2 regions of the Collinsella sp. AM16-21 genome follow, and region 2 is predicted to be linked to the other one. Evidence: riboswitches for the same ligand, from Rfam matches in the RefSeq annotation. Region 2 holds a riboswitch; the other holds the start of a gene.
The links. A riboswitch is a leader RNA that binds a small molecule or an ion and turns the genes downstream of it on or off. The one in region 2 is predicted to bind thiamine pyrophosphate.
Positions count from the first base shown of each region.

Region 1: linked by a shared signal. The riboswitch ahead of thiC (phosphomethylpyrimidine synthase ThiC) and the one ahead of thiM (hydroxyethylthiazole kinase) in region 2 are both predicted to bind thiamine pyrophosphate.

Region 1 covers NZ_QRKJ01000008.1:95,484-104,676, forward strand. Annotated here, with positions in the region: gene polA (DNA polymerase I) at 328-3,078, opposite strand; gene DW180_RS05975 (aminopeptidase) at 3,245-4,642, shown strand; gene DW180_RS05980 (YaaA family protein) at 4,743-5,552, shown strand; gene DW180_RS05985 (hypothetical protein) at 5,593-6,114, opposite strand; TPP riboswitch at 6,178-6,293, shown strand; gene thiC (phosphomethylpyrimidine synthase ThiC) at 6,286-7,620, shown strand; gene thiD (bifunctional hydroxymethylpyrimidine kinase/phosphomethylpyrimidine kinase) at 7,803-8,633, shown strand; gene DW180_RS06000 (SGNH/GDSL hydrolase family protein) at 8,692-9,193, opposite strand, start outside.
Region 2 covers NZ_QRKJ01000009.1:86,387-95,579, forward strand. Annotated here, with positions in the region: gene DW180_RS06490 (EAL domain-containing protein) at 1-1,184, opposite strand, end outside; gene DW180_RS06495 (patatin family protein) at 1,509-2,378, shown strand; gene DW180_RS06500 (thiamine phosphate synthase) at 2,602-3,297, opposite strand; gene DW180_RS06505 (thiamine-binding protein) at 3,294-3,635, opposite strand; gene thiM (hydroxyethylthiazole kinase) at 3,639-4,478, opposite strand; TPP riboswitch at 4,530-4,640, opposite strand; gene DW180_RS06515 (HAD-IIB family hydrolase) at 4,704-5,612, shown strand; gene DW180_RS06520 (LysR family transcriptional regulator) at 5,623-6,519, shown strand; gene DW180_RS06525 (5-methyltetrahydropteroyltriglutamate--homocysteine S-methyltransferase) at 6,675-7,808, shown strand; gene DW180_RS06530 (uracil-xanthine permease family protein) at 7,931-9,193, shown strand, end outside.

The DNA.
Region 1 (9,193 bases), on a different contig from region 2:
GACCGGGCGGCACGGGATAACTTTTCGCTCGGTCAGGTCCTGCGCAAGACGAAAGCCACATTAAGTGGCTTTCTTTGCGTGCGGAATCTACGAAAAGTTAACCCGTGCCGCCCGGCCAGGCCCTAGGTTTACTTTCCTGCCGCCAAGATGGCGTCTTGAGTGTCTAGATACTTAGCTGAAATGATTTGAGCAGAGGGGAGCTCCTTGTTGGGAGGGGCTCCCCTCTGTTTTGGTTACTGTGGGACAAATTAATCAGTAGTGTTTGTCCCAAATCTTAAGTATGTGGGGGCTTGCGTCTTGGGCGAGCTTGCCTTATGGAGTGCTTCCCTATTTCGCGTCGGCCCAGGTTATGCCGGTACTGGCTTCGGCGATCAACGGTACGCGGAGGTCTACTACGTGTTCCATGGCGTCGCGGACCATGGTGGTTAGGCGCTCGACTTCGTTGACGGGGCACTCAAAGTCCAGTTCGTCGTGTACCTGCAGGATCATGTGGGCGGCAAAGCCCTCTTCTTCCAGGCGGCGGCTTACGCGGGCCATGGCGATCTTGATGATGTCGGCGGCGGTGCCCTGCATGGGGTGGTTCATGGCCGTGCGCTCGCCAAAGCCGCGGAGTTGCGGATTTTTGGCCTTGAGCTCCGGAATGTGGCGACGGCGGCCGTACATGGTCTCGGCGTAACCTGTCTGCTTGGCACGCACCACCACGTTGTCGAGGAACGTGCGCACGCCCGGATAGGCCTCATAGTAGCGGTCGATCATGTCGCGCGCCTCGGCCATCGAGATATGCAGCGACTGCGACAGACCGTAGGCCTGCTGGCCATACACAATGCCAAAGTTCACGGCCTTGGCGCGACTGCGCAAGTCGGGCGTTACCTCGGACACCGGCACGCCAAACACGCGTGCCGCCGTCTCGGCATGGAAGTCCTCGCCCTCGTTAAAGGCGCGCACCAGGTGCTCGTCACCTGAGAGATGTGCCAGTAGACGCAGCTCGATCTGCGAGTAGTCCACCGCCAAAAAGACGCTTCCCTCGCCTGCCGAAAACGCCGTCTTGACGGTACGGCCCAGCTCAGAGCGCGTCGGGATGTTCTGCAGGTTCGGGTCGCTCGAGGACAGACGCCCCGTTGCCGTGATGGTCTGGTTGTACGTGGTGTGCACGCGACCGTCACCGCGGCGCAGCGGACCCAGCGTGTCCAGATAGGTAGACTTGATCTTGGACTTCTCACGCCAGTCCAAGATCAGACGCACGATTTCGTGGTCACGGGCAAGGTCGCTCAGCACCTTGGCATTGGTCGAATAGTAGCCGCGCTTGGTCTTTTTGAGGCCTTTGGTCGGAAGCCCCATAACGTCAAACAGCACATGCGAGAGCTGCATGGGGCTGCCGATGTTAAAGGTCTCGTCGCCGGCCAGGTCGCGAATGCTGCGCTCGACCTCGGCAATCTGGGTAGCAAGCCCCTCGGACAGACTATGCAGACGGTCGGGGTCCACGAGCATGCCCGCGCGCTCCATCTTGGCAAGCACCGGCACGAGCGGCATCTCGATGCCATCGAACACGTTGGCGGCGTTCTCGCGGACCATGCGGTCGCGCAGCGGTGCAACCAGCGCCAGCGTCAAAGCCGCCGTGCGAGCGGCGGGCGCAGGAGCGTCCTCGCCGGCACCCTCCGCACCGCGCGCCGCAGGCAGCGCCATCTGCAGATAGGTATCGGCCAGATACGCCTCATCGAACTCGGAGCGGTCGGAATCCAACAGGTAGGCGGCGACCACGGTGTCGAAGATGCGCGTGGAATCGACTGCCAGCGGATCCATAAGCTCGCGCTCGGAAGAATCGACGGGCGAAAGCTCATGCAGTAGAGCCTTCGTATCCGGGCTCGCCACGCGGCCCTCCATAAACAGGCGCGCAAGCACACCGACAATCACGCCGTGGGCGAAATTGAAGCCATCAACCACGGCAGTGGTACCGCCGTCGTCCTCCTCAAGCGCAAGCAGCCCCCTGGACGTCGCCAGCCACAGCGTGCGCGTCAGGCCAAAAAGCGCGCCCTCCTCCTTGTCATCGTCCACCACGGCGGCAATCCACTCGCCTGCCTTGATCGCACGCGAAACCTCGGACGCAACGGCAGCAAGCGCCCCAGCATCGCCAGCGGCGGCACGCGAAACCGCGGGTATCTCAAACGTGCTTGCAGCGGCCGTAGCCCCACCCTCGCCACCGATTAGTGACAAGAAACGGTTCTGCATGGCTGTAATGCCGAGCGTGCCCAGCGCCGCGGACACTTCGTCGGCAGAAAACGCCGGGAAGGACGTTTCGTCAAAGTCGAGCTCGACAGGCGCATCGGTGCGAATGGTTGCGACCTTGCGGCTCAGCAGGGCATCGTCGATGTGCGCACGCAGGTTCTCGCCCATCTTGCCCTTGACCTCGTCGGCATGCGCGATGACCTCGTCCAAGCTGCCGTACTGTGCGATGAGCGCGCTCGCCTTTTTGGGACCGATGCCCGGTACGCCGGGAATGTTGTCCGACGTGTCGCCCTTCAGGCCGTAAAAATCGGGCACGAGCGCCGGCGTAATGCCGTGATACAGGTCATCCACGCTCTCGGGCGTCATAATCGCTACGTCGGACAGGCCCTTGCGGGTCGAGACCACGTTGACGTGCTCGGTCACAAGCTGATACATGTCGCGGTCGCCGGTCACCAGCAGCATGTCGCAGCCTGCCTCCTCACCCAGGCGCGCCATGGTTCCCAGGATATCGTCGCCTTCCCAGCCCTCGGACTGCAGAATCGGCACGTTGAGCGCGGTGAGCAGCTCTTTAATCATCGGAAACTGCACGTGCAGATCGGGGTCCATGGGCGGGCGCTGCGCCTTATACTGCGGCAGCATCTCCATGCGCACGCGCGGCTTGCCCTTATCAAACGCCACGACCACACCGTCGGGGTTAAAGGCATCGATCATCTTGAGAAACATGTTCAGAAAGCCAAAGATCGCGTTGGTGGGGCGACCGTCCGGCGCGTTCATGGTCGGCGGCACGGCGTGGAAGGCGCGGTGCATGAGCGAGTTGCCGTCAATAACGGCAAAGGTGCGGCGCTTGTCAGACATATTGAATACCTCGCTTTGGGCTGGGCACGGTTTGCTCACACCAGTTTACACGCTCCCCGCCCCGCGACCACCGCACATCAAGCTCCCCTGCCGCCGCGAGCCCGCGCGTGATACGATGGCTCACGGTACATCAACCAGCACGATCGATCCGAAAGGAGCCTGCGTCATGGAGCGTCCCTGCGCATGGAAAAAGTACACGCCTCAGCAAGTCGAGGAGCTCGAGGAGCTTTGCCGTGGCTATAAGCAGTTTTTGAGCGAGAACAAGACCGAGCGCCTGTGCGTCAAGACCGGTATCAAGATGGCCGAGGAGGCGGGCTACGTCAATCTGGAGACCGTGATCGCCGAGGGCCGCGCGCTCAAGGCCGGCGACAAGGTGTACGCCGCCAATCACGGCAAGGACCTCATGCTCGTCAACCTGGGCACCGCCCCGCTCGAGCAGGGCTTTAACATCCTGGGCGCCCACGTGGACTCGCCGCGCCTGGACCTCAAGCAGAACCCCGCCTTCGAGGCCGGCGACATGGCCTACCTCGACACGCACTACTACGGCGGCGTCAAGAGCTACCACTGGGTAGCCTCCCCGCTCGCGCTTGTGGGCGTCATCTGCAAAAAGGACGGCACCACCGTCGACATCAACATCGGCGACAAGGCGGACGACCCGGTCTTTACCATCTCCGACCTGCTGATCCACCTCTCGAGCGAGCAGATGTCCAAGCCCGCCAAGGACGCCGTCGACGCCGAGATCCTTGACGTGATCGTGGGCGGCCGTCCCGTCAAGTTTGACGAGGACGACAAGGACGCCCCCAAGGAGCCCGTCAAGCAGATGTTCCTGGACATCCTCAAGGAGCAGTACGACGTCGAGGAGGAGGACTTCCTCTCCGCCGAGATCGAGGTCGTGCCCGCCGGCCCCGCCCGCGACATGGGCCTCGACCGCTCCATGATTCTGGGCTATGGCCACGACGACCGCGTCTGCGCCTACCCCTCCATGCTCGCCCAGATCAACGTCGCCAACGTGGAGCGCACGAGCATCACGCTCATCGTCGACAAGGAGGAGATCGGTTCCGTGGGTGCCACCGGCATGACGAGCCGCTTCTTCGAGAACACCGTCGCCGAGATCATGACGCTCGCCGGCGAGGATAGCCCGCTGGCCCTGCGCCGTGCACTCGCCCACAGCCGCATGCTCTCCTCTGACGTGTCCGCCGGCTTCGACCCGGGCTACGCCGGCAAGTTCGAGACCAAGAACGCAGCCTTTATGGGTCGTGGCCTGTGCTTTAACAAGTACACGGGCAGCCGCGGCAAGGGCGGCTCCAACGACGCCGACGCCGAGTACGTGGCCCTCGTCCGCGACATCATGGACGAGGCCGGCGTGGACTTCCAGACCTGCGAGCTCGGCCGTGTCAACGCGGGCGGCGGCGGCACCATCGCCTACATCATGGCCAAGTACGGCATGAACGTCATCGACTCCGGCGTTGCCGTCCTGTCCATGCACGCCCTGTGGGAGGTCGCTAACAAGGCCGATATCTACGAGGCCTATCGCGGCTACAAGGCCTTCCTCGAGCGCGCCTAACCAGTCCCTTATAACTTGCGGTGAAATACGGACTAAACTGGCCCATAAACGGCCAAAACAGACCGTATTCCACCGCAACTTTTTTGGCAGAGGAGCGTCCATGCTGCAGGTCATCATTTCGCCCGCCAAGCAGATGCGCGCGGCCCAAGATGCTTTTGAAGTCCTGGGCATTCCACCTTTTGCGCACGAGACGGCTCGCCTCCACCGCGCACTGCTAGATATCGAACGAAATGAAGGCAGCGGCGGCCTGCAAGCGCTATGGAACGTGAGTGACAAACTGTTGGGGCCTTGCCTCAACACCCTGCATGAGTTCGGGTCCATCCTGAAAAACGGCGATCTCGACAATCCCGCACTCGCCCGTCACCTCTCCCCTGCCGTCATGTCCTATCACGGCATTCAATACCAGAGCATGGCGCCCGAGGTGATGGATGCCGCACAACTCGACTGGCTGCAAAACCATCTCTGGATCCTCTCCGGATTGTACGGATGCGTGCGGCCTTTCCATGGCGTTGAGCCCTATCGGCTCGAAATGGGAGCCAAGCTCGCCGTCGACAACGCCCGTGACCTCTATGCGTTTTGGGGCGACAAACTTGCATGCGCCATTGCGCCGACCGGCTCCAACACCACGGTCGTCAACCTTGCCAGCGTGGAGTACGCCAAGACCGTTCTACCCCATCTCGCAGGCGACGCCACAACCGTCACTTGTCTCTTTGGCGAAGGTGTCCGCAACGGCAAGCCCATCCAGCGATCGACCGCCAGCAAAAAGGCACGCGGCTCCATGGTGCGCTGGATGGCAGAAAACAAGCTCGAGGATGTAAGCGGGCTCACCGCGTTCGACGTTGGTTATCGTCACCTTCCCGAGCTTTCAAATAAAAACACTTTGGTCTTCCTGAACGAACAGACCTTGTAGAACCACCGCTGCTTTTGAATGTGCTGCCTAGACACGGCGTCTATTCCGCCAAGCCGTCGGCTTTGGCAATTTTATTTGTCGAACCGTCCTGATAGACAATCTTGACGTGCTCAACCTCGGAAACCGCAACACCCGTCGGAGGCTCCAGACGCCATTCCGTCAGGGCGATATCCATGGTCGTGGGCACATCTCCTTGATCTTTGAGCTTCACCGTCAGCGTTTTGAGCGCCGCGTCAAACGTCACGCGTTCGATTTCTTCACCTGGAATGGACCCACCACTCAGCTGCAACTGCACAAACTCATCGCGCGGGTACCAATAATCGCCCGGAATGGCGAGCGTATTGGCATTACCGCCGGTACTCCTCACCGTCATAATCGGTAGGCCATCATCAGCGTCGAACTCCCATACAGCGCCGCCACGACCACCAAACGTCCAGATACAACAGGCAATCACCATCACGACAAGGATCGCAAAACCGATTGCGACCAGCCCATGATGGGCACGGCCCTCCTCGGCCGACACGTCCCACTGTGTCTCTCGATATAGATGCTTGTCTTCCATGTTCGCCTCCCCACGGGCATGCTCATCGCGTCAATCGTACCCATTCGAGCTATACTTGAGCCCACCACATAAACGGGGAGCTTGCAGGACAAGACGGCAGGCTGAGACTGGGCGCGCCCGCCCTGACCCGCAAACCTGATATGGGTAATGCCAACGAAGGGAGCCGTGCCAATGAGCACACAGACCGAGCCCAAGCTCGTCACGCAAATCGACTTCGCCCGCGCTGGGCAGATCACACCTCAGATGAAAGAGGTCGCCGAGCGCGAGCATCGCGACCCCGAGTACATCCGCGAGCGCGTGGCCGACGGCCGCATCGCCATTCCCGCCAACATCGTGCATATCAAAAAGGGCATGCGCGCCTTTGGTGTCGGCGAGGGCCTGTCCACCAAGGTCAACGTCAACCTGGGCATCTCGGGCGACAAAGCCGATGCCGCCGAGGAATGGAAGAAGGTCAAGATTGCCGAGGACTTTGGCGCCGACGCCATCATGGACCTCTCCAACTCGGGCAAAACGCGCCAGTTCCGCCAGCAGCTCATCGACGAGACCCCGCTCATGGTGGGCACCGTCCCAATGTATGACGCCATCGGCTACATGGGAAAGCCGCTGGTCAAGCTCACCAAGGACGATCTGCTCGAGGTCGTGCGCGCGCATGCCGAGGACGGCGTGGACTTTATGACCATCCACTGCGGCATCAACAAGTCGGTCATCAAGACCTTTAAGGAGACCGGCCGCCTCATGAACATCGTCAGCCGCGGCGGCTCGCTGCTGTTTGGCTGGATGGAAGTCACCGGTAACGAGAACCCCTTCTACGAGTTCTACGACGAGGTGCTCGAGATCTGCCACGAATACGACGTGACGATCTCGCTCGGCGACTCCTGCCGCCCGGGCTGCCTCTACGACTCCAACGACGCAACCGAGACCGCCGAGATGATCGAGCTGGGCAAGCTGTGCAAGCGCGCCTGGGCCGCCGGCGTCCAGGTCATGGTCGAGGGCCCGGGTCACATGGCGCTCGACGAGATCGCCGCCAACATGAAACTGCAGAAGCGCCTGTGCCACAACGCCCCGTTCTATGTGCTCGGGCCGCTGGTGACCGATATCGGCGTGGGTTACGACCACATCACCGCCGCCATCGGTGGCGCCATCTCCGCCAGCTCCGGCGCCGACTTCCTGTGCTACGTGACGCCGGCCGAGCACCTGTGCCTGCCCAACGCCCAGGACGTGCTCGATGGCCTCATGGCCACCAAGATCGCCGCACACGCCGCCGACATCGCCAAAAAGGTGCCCCACGCCCGCGACATGGACGACAAGATGGGCCAGGCGCGCCGCAAACTCGACTGGGATGCCATGTGGAAGTGTGCTCTCGACCCGGTCACCGGTAAGAAACGCTACGAGGAGTCCCCTGCCGCCACCGAGGGCACCTGCACCATGTGCGGCAAGATGTGCGCCGTCCGCACTGTCAACAAGGTGTTCGAGGGCACGACGATCGACCTGGGCATGGAGGACTAGCCTTATCGTCGCGATCGCCTATAGGCTCGCCACAGCACCTGTCAATTGTTAACTTGTGAACATTTGCTTGCGTTTGCGTAAAGATTGCATCTCGTGCCCGGGTTCGGCATATCGCCGGCCTGGGCATCTTTATAATGCGGGGTAAAAGACCCATTTGAATCCGACCGAACAAGGGAGCGAACATGGATCGCAGTAAGGTACCTGCCGTTCTATCCATCGCAGGATCCGATTCCAGCGGCGGCGCCGGCATTCAGGCCGACATCAAGACCATCACGGCGCACCGCTTGTATGCCGAGACAGCCATCACCGCCATCACCGCACAGAACACCCTGGGCGTAACCGCCGTGCAGGATATCTCGCCAGATATCGTAGCCGCGCAAATTGACGCCGTCTTTGACGATATCCGCCCGAGCGCCGTCAAGATCGGCATGGTTTCTTCTGTCGAGATTATCGAAGTTATCGCCGACCGCCTGAGCGCCTGGAACGCGACAAACGTGGTCGTGGACCCCGTCATGGTCGCCACTTCGGGCGCTCGCCTCATTGCCGAGGATGCGGCCGAGGCGCTCACGCGTCGCCTGTTCCCGTTGGCGACCGTCATCACGCCCAACATTCCCGAGGCCATGGCGCTGCTCGACTACGAGGTCGATTCCGAGCGCACCCAACAAAACGCTGCCATGCTCCTCACCCGCCGCTTTGGCTGCGCGTCTCTCGTTAAGGGCGGGCATTTTGTCAACGAGGCCAACGACGTACTGGCCGAGCCCGCACCGCTCGATGACGAGGGCAACCACCTGGGCGATCCGCTCACCACATGGTTCCGCCACAAGCGCATCGAGACCGGCAACACGCATGGCACCGGCTGCACGCTCTCGTCCGCCATCGCCTGCGCGCTGGCACAGGGCATGGATCTTGCCGACGCCGTCAACGCCGGCAAGGCCTACCTAACGGGCGCTCTCGCCGCCGGCTTTGACATGGGCAAAGGCTCCGGCCCCGTCAACCACATGTGGCAGTACTAGCCCTGCAGCAAAACCACCACAAAGGGGACAGGCACCTTTGTGGTGGTTTGGGATCGCACTACTCACCGAGCATCTCTTGGAGCTTGGCTGCCACGGCATGTCCCAAGCTCTCGTGGCTTTCGGGCATCATATGCAGATAGTCGATATCGCCCGGCTCGGCAAACTCGGCGGCATTCAAAAAGTCGCAGCCAAACTGCTCGGCCACGTGCGCATAGTATTCGGCAAAATGCTCCGAAGCCTCGACGGAGTGTTCGTCAAAGTCGGTCATGTACACATCGGCGATCTGCGGTTTAATCTTGATAGGCGCCATCAGCAGAATACGCGGGCAGGGCGCGGCTTCGGTCCAGGGAAACGCGCGGACGGTGCGAATCAGCGCCATGGCACCGTCAGCGATATCGGCAGCCCCCACGCTAAAGACCGTCTTGCAGTCGTTGGTGCCCAGCATAATCACGATCGCGTCCAGCGGCTTATGGGACTCGAGCAGCATCGGCAACGTGCGGATGCCGTTGAGATTGGTGTCCAGATGGCACATGTCGTCGCGCACCGTTGTGCGACCGTTG
Region 2 (9,193 bases):
TGGACGCTTCGTGAGCGGTAGACGCGACTCCTGCCACGGGTGATCGACAACATGCGGCCTGCGTATTCGGCGAGCATGTTGTCGACAGCCTCGGCTCCGTAAAGCTCGTTGAGCTTTGTCGTGCCGCGAACGCGCACCGCTATAAGCCCCGTCTCGCAACAGTCGCGACGGCAGGCATCGATAGCGTTGAGCAACATGCGCTGCGTTCCAAGGCCCGTGGCGGCGTCGACGGTCTCGGCAAGCGAGTGGTTGACGAGCTCGCCAACATAGAGCGAGGGGACATTTCCGTCGCCGTCGATACGAAACCCGCGAGCACGGCAGAGAACGTAGTCGCCGGCGGCGTTGCGTACGCGGTATTGCATGACGCGACGGTGCTTGGAGCTGTTATAGATCTGGTCGATATCGTCGCTATAGGCCTCGAGGTCATCGGGATGGACGCGCGTTTTCCAGTAATCGTGGCAGTTGTCTATATGCTCCGAAGGAAGGCCAAGATCGCGCATAGCGCCTTGTGACCAAAGGGTGCGATGTTTGTCCAGGTTCTCGATAAAGAAATAGCGGCCTTCGTTGAGCATCGAAAGGGCGTCGAAAATGCGATCGCTAACTTCGAAATCGTCGGCGTGGACTTGCGTGATATTGCGTCGATCAAGGTGCACGGCATGGCGCAGCTTGTAGTCGTACATGCGATGGTCGGCATCGAGCGTCATGCGATTGGAGGCTTCGCCCAGGGCGGGGTCGGCGTGTGACACTCCGTAGCTAAACGAGTGAGGCATCTCGGAATCGTTATTTTTGAGCAGGACCTCTCGACAGTGCTCCAGACGTTCGGCAAGGTCATCCTCGGTCGCGATTGTGGACAGGATGGCAAACTCGTCGCCTCCCAGGCGAAATGCCGCCTCGTCCACCTTCATATACAGCTTGAGATAGAGGCTCACCTGCAAGATATAGCGGTTGCCCTCGTCGTGTCCAAAGATGTCATTGCAGTGCTTAAGGTTATCGATGTCGATAAACGCCATGGTTACGGGCAATTCCTGCTCCCAGATTTCCTCTAGGGAACGGGTAAAGCCGCCGCGGTTGCCAAGACCGGTAAGCTCGTCGGTAAAGGCAGTCCTGATCAGATCGTCCTGACGCTCGAGAAGGTCACGGATGGTCTTTTCGAGCGTCTCGGTGTAATTGCTGGCGATATCCATGCTGTAAGCGGCTTCCTGAGGTCGGGGTGTATTGCGTCGGGCGAGCTCGTTGTACACACGCGTTGCTGCTCAACGCTTTGCGTGTATCCAGGCCCCCGCCTTGCTGCGTCGCTGGTTTAATATGTCGGTCCGTGTTCGCTGCTGATAACTATTGAGTAGTATAAACAACAATAGAGGATTGTATATGGGTGCCCCTGCCGCGGGCGGCTATTATTCGCCAATCGGTAGCGTGACGATGCGATGCTCGATATAAATGCGACTGAGTCGATATATGTTGGCGGGTATACTTGTTCCGCTTTAAAACACGGGAACGGAGATGATCGCATGACGCAGCCAGATACGACGCGCACGGTGGGGCTCGCGCTCGAGGGAGGCGGCTACCGCGGTATGTATACGGCGGGCGTGCTCGACGTATGGATGGAGCACGGCTTGACCTGCGACCATATGGTGGGAGTCTCGGCGGGCGCGGCGTTTGGCTACAACTTTAAATCGCGCCAGATTGGCCGCGCCATTCGCTACAACAAGGCCTATTGTGCCGACAAGCGCTATGCGAGCGTGACGAGCTGGCTACGAACCGGCGATATGTTCAATGCCGAGTTTGCCTATCACGAGGTGCCCATCGAGCGCGATCCCATCGATCTGGAGGCATATCGCGCCTGCCCCATGCGGTTTACGTGCGTATGTACCGATCTTAAGACGGGGCAGGCCGTCTACCATGACCTGCCCTATGGCGATGAGCGCGATATCGAGTGGATCCGGGCGTCGTCGGCGATTCCCGTGGCGACGCGTCCTGTTGCCATCGAGGGTCGCAAGTACTTGGATGGCGGTGTTGCCGATTCCATTCCCAGCGCTTGGCTGTTTGCGCAGGGGTATGACCGAAACATCGTGGTACTCACGCAGCCGGCGGGCTTTGTAAAGCAGCCCAATAGCGTGATGCCTATGCTGCGTCGCGTGTTCCGTCACTACCCGGAGTTTGTTGCGGCGCTTGAGCATCGGCATGAGGTCTACAATGACACGCTCGATGACCTGGCGCGTCGCGAAGCCGCTGGCGAGATCTTTGTGGTGCGGCCGAGCGAATCGGTGAAGGTGCCGTCGCTGTGCCGCGAGCCCGATGAACTCGAGCGCATCTATCAGATCGGCCGTCGCGATGCGGAGGCGACTTTGCCGGCGTTGGAAGCGTATCTGGCGGGGTAGGGCGGCGGCGGAAAGTGCATCCCAGAATGGGCGTTTGGAATGGGATGCAGTTTCCGCGAGAGGCCCGTGGCGGAAAGTTCATCCCGGAATATGCGTTCAGACTGGGACGCAGTTTCCCGCTGGCTCTCTATACGGAAAGCGCATCCCGGAATGGAGGTCCAAACTGGGATGCGCTTTCCATTGCTGAAGATATGAGGCTGCGAATCAGCTGCTCGGCCTATACCTATGCCTGCTGCCAGGTATCGACAAGCTCCTTGGCGGCGGCGTAGGGGTCGTCGGCACTGCAGACGGCGCTCACCACAAAGAAGCCATCGACGCCGGTAGTCTTGAGCTGCGGCAGGTCGGCCGTTTTGACGCCACCGCCCACCACGATGGGCACGGGGCTTGCCGCATGGAGGGCAGCCAGGTCCTCAAAGCTCTTGGTGATGATGGAGCCGTCGGCCGCACGTCCGCAGTCGCGCTTGGTTTCGGTCTCGTGGAGCGGGCCGATGCCCAGGTAATCGACCAGGCTCATGTCGGCGGTCTTGACGTACTCGAGCATCTCCTCGCAGCGGGCCGAAAGACCCACGATGGCGTCGGGCCCCAGGAGCTTGCGGCAGACCTCCACGGGGATATCGCTCTGGCCCACGTGCACGCCGTCGACGGCAATACCCTGCTCGCGTGCGGCAAGTACGCAGTCAAGGCGGTCGTCGATCAGCAGCGCGACCTGCCCGGTTTTGCCGGCCTGAGCGATGGCCTGCGCGGCATCGCCCGTCAGTGCGATGATCTCGCGGGCGCTTGCCACCTTGGAGCGCACCTGAATGCAGGTAAAGCCTGCGTCGAGTGCCTGGGCCACCACATCGCCCACGGGGCGTCCGAGCGTGTTTTCGGGGCCGAGTACCAGATAAGCCGAGATATCAAGGTTGTCGCGGATGCTCATCGTGCTTCCTCCTGCTTTTTGATCTGCGCTTCCATGCGCTCGAGTTTGCCGGTCATGGTGTCGGTAAATCCGGGTCGAATATCGGCTTTGAGCACGACTTCGGTGCGGATGCCCTTGCTCGCCAACACAAAGGTCGCGTCGCGCACGACCTGCATAACCTCGTCCCAGTCGCCCTCGATTTCGGTGAACATCGAGGTGGTGCGGTTGGGAAGGCCGCTCTCGCGAATGACGCGCACGACTTCAGCGACCTCGGCGGACAGTTCATCGCCGGTGCCGCACGGGGCGATGGCTACAGCGACGAGCGTGTTCATGCCGGTATTGGTTGCGGGTTCGGACATGGTTTATGCCTCCTCGAGTTCGAGTCGGTTATCGGCGATGTCTTGGGCGGTCGCGCGGTAGAGTTCATCGATAAAGGCGACCTTAAAGCTTGCCGGGGCATCGGCGACGGCGGCGGCACGCGTGCCGGCAACGTTGTAGACGGCGGTGCCACAGATGGCTGCCGTAAACGGGTCGGCGGCGCAGGCGTACACGGCCAGCACGCCGCCCTGCGAGCAGCCGCAGCCGGTGATCTTGGACATGAGTGGGCTGCCGCCGTGGGACTTGGCCACGGTCGTGCCGTCGGTAATCAGGTCGACTTCGCCCGAGACCACTACGGCGCCGCCGGTGTAGCGGGCGAGCGCCACGGCGGCATCGCGGGCGGCGTCTACCGTGTCGGTGGTATCGACGCCGCGCACGCGGCTCAGATCGGCCGCTTCGCCCTCAAGGCCCCACAGGCCGGCGAGCGCAATGATCTCGGAGGCGTTGCCGCGCACGATGGCGGGTTTGTACTGCTTGAGTTCGCCTACCAGCTGGGTGCGCAGGCTGCCGATGCCCAAGCCCACCGGATCGAGCACCCAGGGCTTGCCGGCATCGTGGGCCGCCTTGGCCGCGCGGGGAATCGTCTGCTCGTAGATGGGGAAGAGCGTGCCCATGTTGAGATAGATGGCACCGCCGCCGGCAACGAGTGCCTCGCCCTCGTCTGGCAGATAGACCATGGCGGCCGATCCGCCCACGGCGAGCTGCGCGTTGGCGACAAAGTCGATCGTCACCGTGTTGGTGATGGAGCCGGCCATCGGATTGGTGGCTCGAATCTCCTCTACGGCCTTGACCATACGTTGCTTAAGCTTTTCCGAATCAATCACTGCACATGCCTCCTTGGCATAGAAAAGGGGCGCTGTGCATAGACAGCGCCCCTGTAAAGGCGGCATGCTCCCTACGCCAGCATTAACTGACAGGTTCAAAGGATTGGGCCCCATGCCCTCTCAGCCTTGTGGTTTGCACCGCCGGCACTCCCGCATCGAATCTGTTGTTCCCTATACTAGCGCATCGGTACAATAGACGGGATTAAGAATGACCGAGGGGGCCTTATGATTAAACTTGTGCTGACCGATATGGACGATACGCTGATTCCAGCCGGGCATGACGGCGCCAGCGACTACGCCATCGAGGGCATTCATGCCATGCAGGCGGCGGGTCTGCACTTTGGCCCGGTTTCGGGTCGCCAACCCTCCGCGATGGGCTGGATGTTCCGCAATCGCGCCGAGTGCTTCTCGACCGGCGCGTTCTGCAACGGCCAGGTCATGTTTGTGGACGGCGAGGTGGTAGCCTCGCATGCGACCGATAACGCCGCCCTTATGCGCTTGGCTGACTACTTAGAGCAACAGACCGACGATACGTATCTGAAGGTCTACAGCCTGGGCGATGACTTTTGGAATAACGATGCCTATTGTGTAACGAGCGACCCCGAGCGTGTGCGCCGCGCCATGGAGTCGGGCGGCAACGCATGGCTCAAGGGCGAAGAGGCCCCGTGCCGTCCTGTCGTCGATGATGCGCCGGTGTTCAAGGCGAATATCTGGAGTGCTCGTTCGCGTGAGGAGCTCGCGGAGCTACGCGAGCGCGTTGCCGCCGAGGTGCCGGAACTCTCGCTCGTGTTTCCCAACAATCGTGTGCGCCTGTTCGACATTCTTCCAGCAGGTTGGGACAAGGGTTGCGCTGCGCTGGAGCTGGCGCGCGCTTTGGACCTGACGTCCGACGAGGTGGCCGTATTTGGCGATTCCGATAACGACCTGCCCATGATCGGTGCCGTCCCCAACTCCGTTGCAGTCGCCAATGCCAACGAGGCCGTCACGGCTGCCGCGCGCTGGCATATCGGCGCTGCGGCAGACGATGCGGTTGCCGGGGCTCTGCATCAGATTGCCGCCTGCGCCGCGACGGGGGAGATGCCGCCGTTTATGCGTCAGATGGACGCGGCGGGTCTTGGCGTCACGAACGTCTAGGGAGGGCGCTATGAAGCTTCAGCAGCTCAGGTATGTCGTCAAAGTTGCCGAATGCGGCAGCATTACCGAAGCCTCGCGCCGGCTCTTTGTGTCGCAGCCTTCGATTACCGCGTCGATCCGCGATCTCGAAAACGAGATGGGTGTGCACATCTTTGAGCGCACCAACAAGGGTGTCATTGTGTCCGAGGAGGGCGAGACCTTCTTGGGCTACGCACGCCAGGTGCTCGACCAGGCGGATCTGCTCGAAGGCAAGTACAAGGGCGCGTCCGAGCAGGTGCCGCACTTTAGTGTGAGCTGCCAGCATTATTCCTTTGCCGTCAACGCGTTTGTTGATGTGATCCGTGAGTTCGATGCCGCGCGCTACGACTTTACCCTGCGCGAGGAGCAAACCCACGAGATTATCGAGGACGTCGCGCACATGAAAAGCGAACTCGGTATCCTGTATCTGTCCGAGCATAATCGCGAGGTCATCGAGCGCATGCTGGCAGCCAACGAGCTCGTGTTCGAAGGGCTCTTCTGCGCCACGCCGCATGTCTTCGTCTGTGCCGACCATCCGCTGGCGGCCCGCTCCAGCGTGACGCTCGAGGACTTGGAAGACTACCCGTTCCTGTCCTACGAGCAGGGCAGTTACAACTCGTTTTACTATTCCGAGGAGCTGACCTCGACGTTTGAGCGCCGCAAGAATATCCGCGTGCGCGACCGTGCGACGCTGTTCAATTTGGCCATGGGCCTCAACGGCTACACGGTATGCTCGGGCGTGATCAGCCACGAGCTCAACGGCCCCGGCATTATCTCGATTCCGCTCGATGTGGATGAGTACATGGAGATCGGCATCATCACGCGCAAGAACACGACGCTTACGCGCTACGGTCAAGCCTATATCGACGCGATCCGTCAGCATATCTAGACTACTGCGTCCTGCACGGGTCAAATCTCTTTATGGCAGTCCCAACTGATATAGGAAGCATCTATATCAAACTGTTATAAACGTATATTTTACGATGGCTATATGAGCGCTCATACTCTGTCCCAGTAAAGCAACCAATGCAAAGGGAGATATCTATGAGCACTTCAATTCAACCGAACGCGCCGTTTCGCGCTGATATCGTCGGCAGCTTTCTTCGTCCGCAGGCCGTAAAGGATGCCCGCGCTGCCTATGCGGCAGGCACGCTTGATGCCGAGGGGCTTAAGGCCGTCGAGGATGAGGCTATTCGCGATCTGGTGGACAAGCAAAAGGCCGCTGGCCTGCAGGTGATTACCGATGGCGAGTTTCGCCGCAGTTACTGGCACCTCGACTTTATGTGGGGGCTCAACGGCATTGAACGCCGTACCTCGCGTACGGGCTATATGTTCCACGACGAGGAGACCACGGCTGACACCGCCGTGGTAACCGGCCCCATCAGCGGCGAGAACCATCCGTTCGTCGAGCACTTTAAATTTGTCAAGGCACTCGAGGGGGAGGGTCAGGTTGCGCGTCAGACCATTCCGGCGCCGATCCAGACGTTCTCGGAGGTTACGCTCGACCGCTGCGATGGCCAGCAGGAGAGCCTGCGCGCTGTCTATAAGACCGACGAGGAGCTCGCCGATGCCATCGCCGTAGCATACCGCACCGTGATTGCCGACCTGTATGCCGCGGGCTGTCGCAACATCCAGTTTGATGACTGCACCTGGGGTATCTACTGCGATACCGATTTTGTCGCCAAAACCGGCATGAGCCCGGTCGACCTGCAAAAGGTGAGCGAGCTGGGCGTGGCGCTCAACAACGCCGCCATCGAGGGCAAGCCCGACGACCTGGTCATTAACACGCACGTGTGCCGTGGTAACTACCACTCTACCTATGCCTTCGAGGGCGGCTATGACCCCATCGCACCGTACCTGTTTGCACATGAGGATGTCGACGCATTTTACCTGGAGTTCGATACGCCGCGCGCCGGCGGTTTTGAGCCGCTGAAGTATGTTGCCCCTGGCAAGAAGGTCGTGTTGGGCCTGGTGACCACCAAGGCCGCAGAGCTTGAGGACGGGGATGCCATCGTCGAGCGCATCCGCGAGGCGGCAAAGTACGTGCCGCTCGAGAACCTGTATCTGTCTCCGCAGTGTGGCTTTGCCAGCTGCGAGATCGGCAACAAGCTGACCGAGGACGAGCAGTGGGCAAAGATTGCGCTGGTTAGGCGCATTGCCGAGCGCGTTTGGAAATAGCGCTAGCGTTTGCAGGTGGCGGCGCGTGCGAGACGTGGCGTATCGCGTACAATGGTTCGGATCGTATCGTTCGGGCAGGTTATCCGCTATGCCCGAGCGCCCTTCCATTCGAAAGGACATCCATGTCCCAATCCTCGACGCCCGCCGTCAGCGATGCCATCTACGACGCATCGTCGCTCGGCCGCCCGCGCATGTTCCTGCTCGGTCTGCAGCATCTGTTTGCCATGTTTGGCGCCACGGTGTTGGTGCCTGTGCTCACCGGTCTCTCGGTTTCGGCAACGCTTTTGTTTGCAGGCTTGGGCACGCTGCTCTTTCACTTCCTGTCGCGCGGTAAGGTGCCGGCATTCTTAGGCTCATCGTTTGCCTTTATTGCCGGCTATGCCGCCATCGCGCCCAACGGCGAGGCCGAGCTTTTGCCCTACGCCTGCCTGGGCGTAGCCTGCGCCGGCTTGCTCTACCCGGTGCTGGCGGCACTCTTCCGCGCGTTTGGCGCCAAGCGCGTCATGCGCTTCTTCCCACCGGTGGTGACTGGCCCCATCGTCATTTCGATCGGTCTGATCCTGGCGAGCTCCGCTATTGCCAACTGCCAGACCAATTGGCTTGTTGCCGTTGTCGCCGTGGCTGTGATCGTCATCTGCAATATTTGGGGCCGCGGCATGGTCAAGATCGTGCCGATTTTGCTGGGCGTTGTGGTGAGCTATGCCGTTGCGACTGCGCTCGGCGAGGTTGATTTCTCGGGCGTTGCCGCCGCTCCGTGGGTCGGTCTGCCCATCGTGTGGGACAACACCGTGTTTGCGCTCTTTGGCCCGCAGTTCGATAGCGGTCTTGCCACGACGGCCATCATCACCATCATGCCGCTGGCTTTCGCGACCATGATCGAGCATATCGGTGATATTTCCGCTATTGGCTCCACCTGCGAGCGCAACTATATTGCCGATCCCGGTCTGCATCGCACGCTGCTCGGCGACGGCCTTGCCACGATTCTGGCTTCGCTCTTTGGCGCTCCGGCCAACACCACGTATGGCGAGAACACCGGCGTGCTTGCGCTTACGCGTGTGTTCGACCCGCGCGTGATTCGCATTGCCGCGTGCTGCGCCATCGTGCTTTCGTTCTGCCCCAAGTTCGCCGCGGTCATCGCCGCCATGCCGGCATGCGTTATCGGCGGCGTGTCGCTCGTGCTCTACGGCATGATCAGTGCCGTGGGCGTACGCAACCTCATCGAGAACCAGGTCGATTTCCAGAACAACCGCAACGTGCTGGTGGCCGCGCTGGTGCTTGTGCTCTCACTCGGCATTGCCTACAGCACCGCCGGCGCCATCGTGTTGGAGTTGGGCGGCGTGACGATTTCGCTTTCGGGTCTTGCCGTGGGATCGCTGGTGGGCATC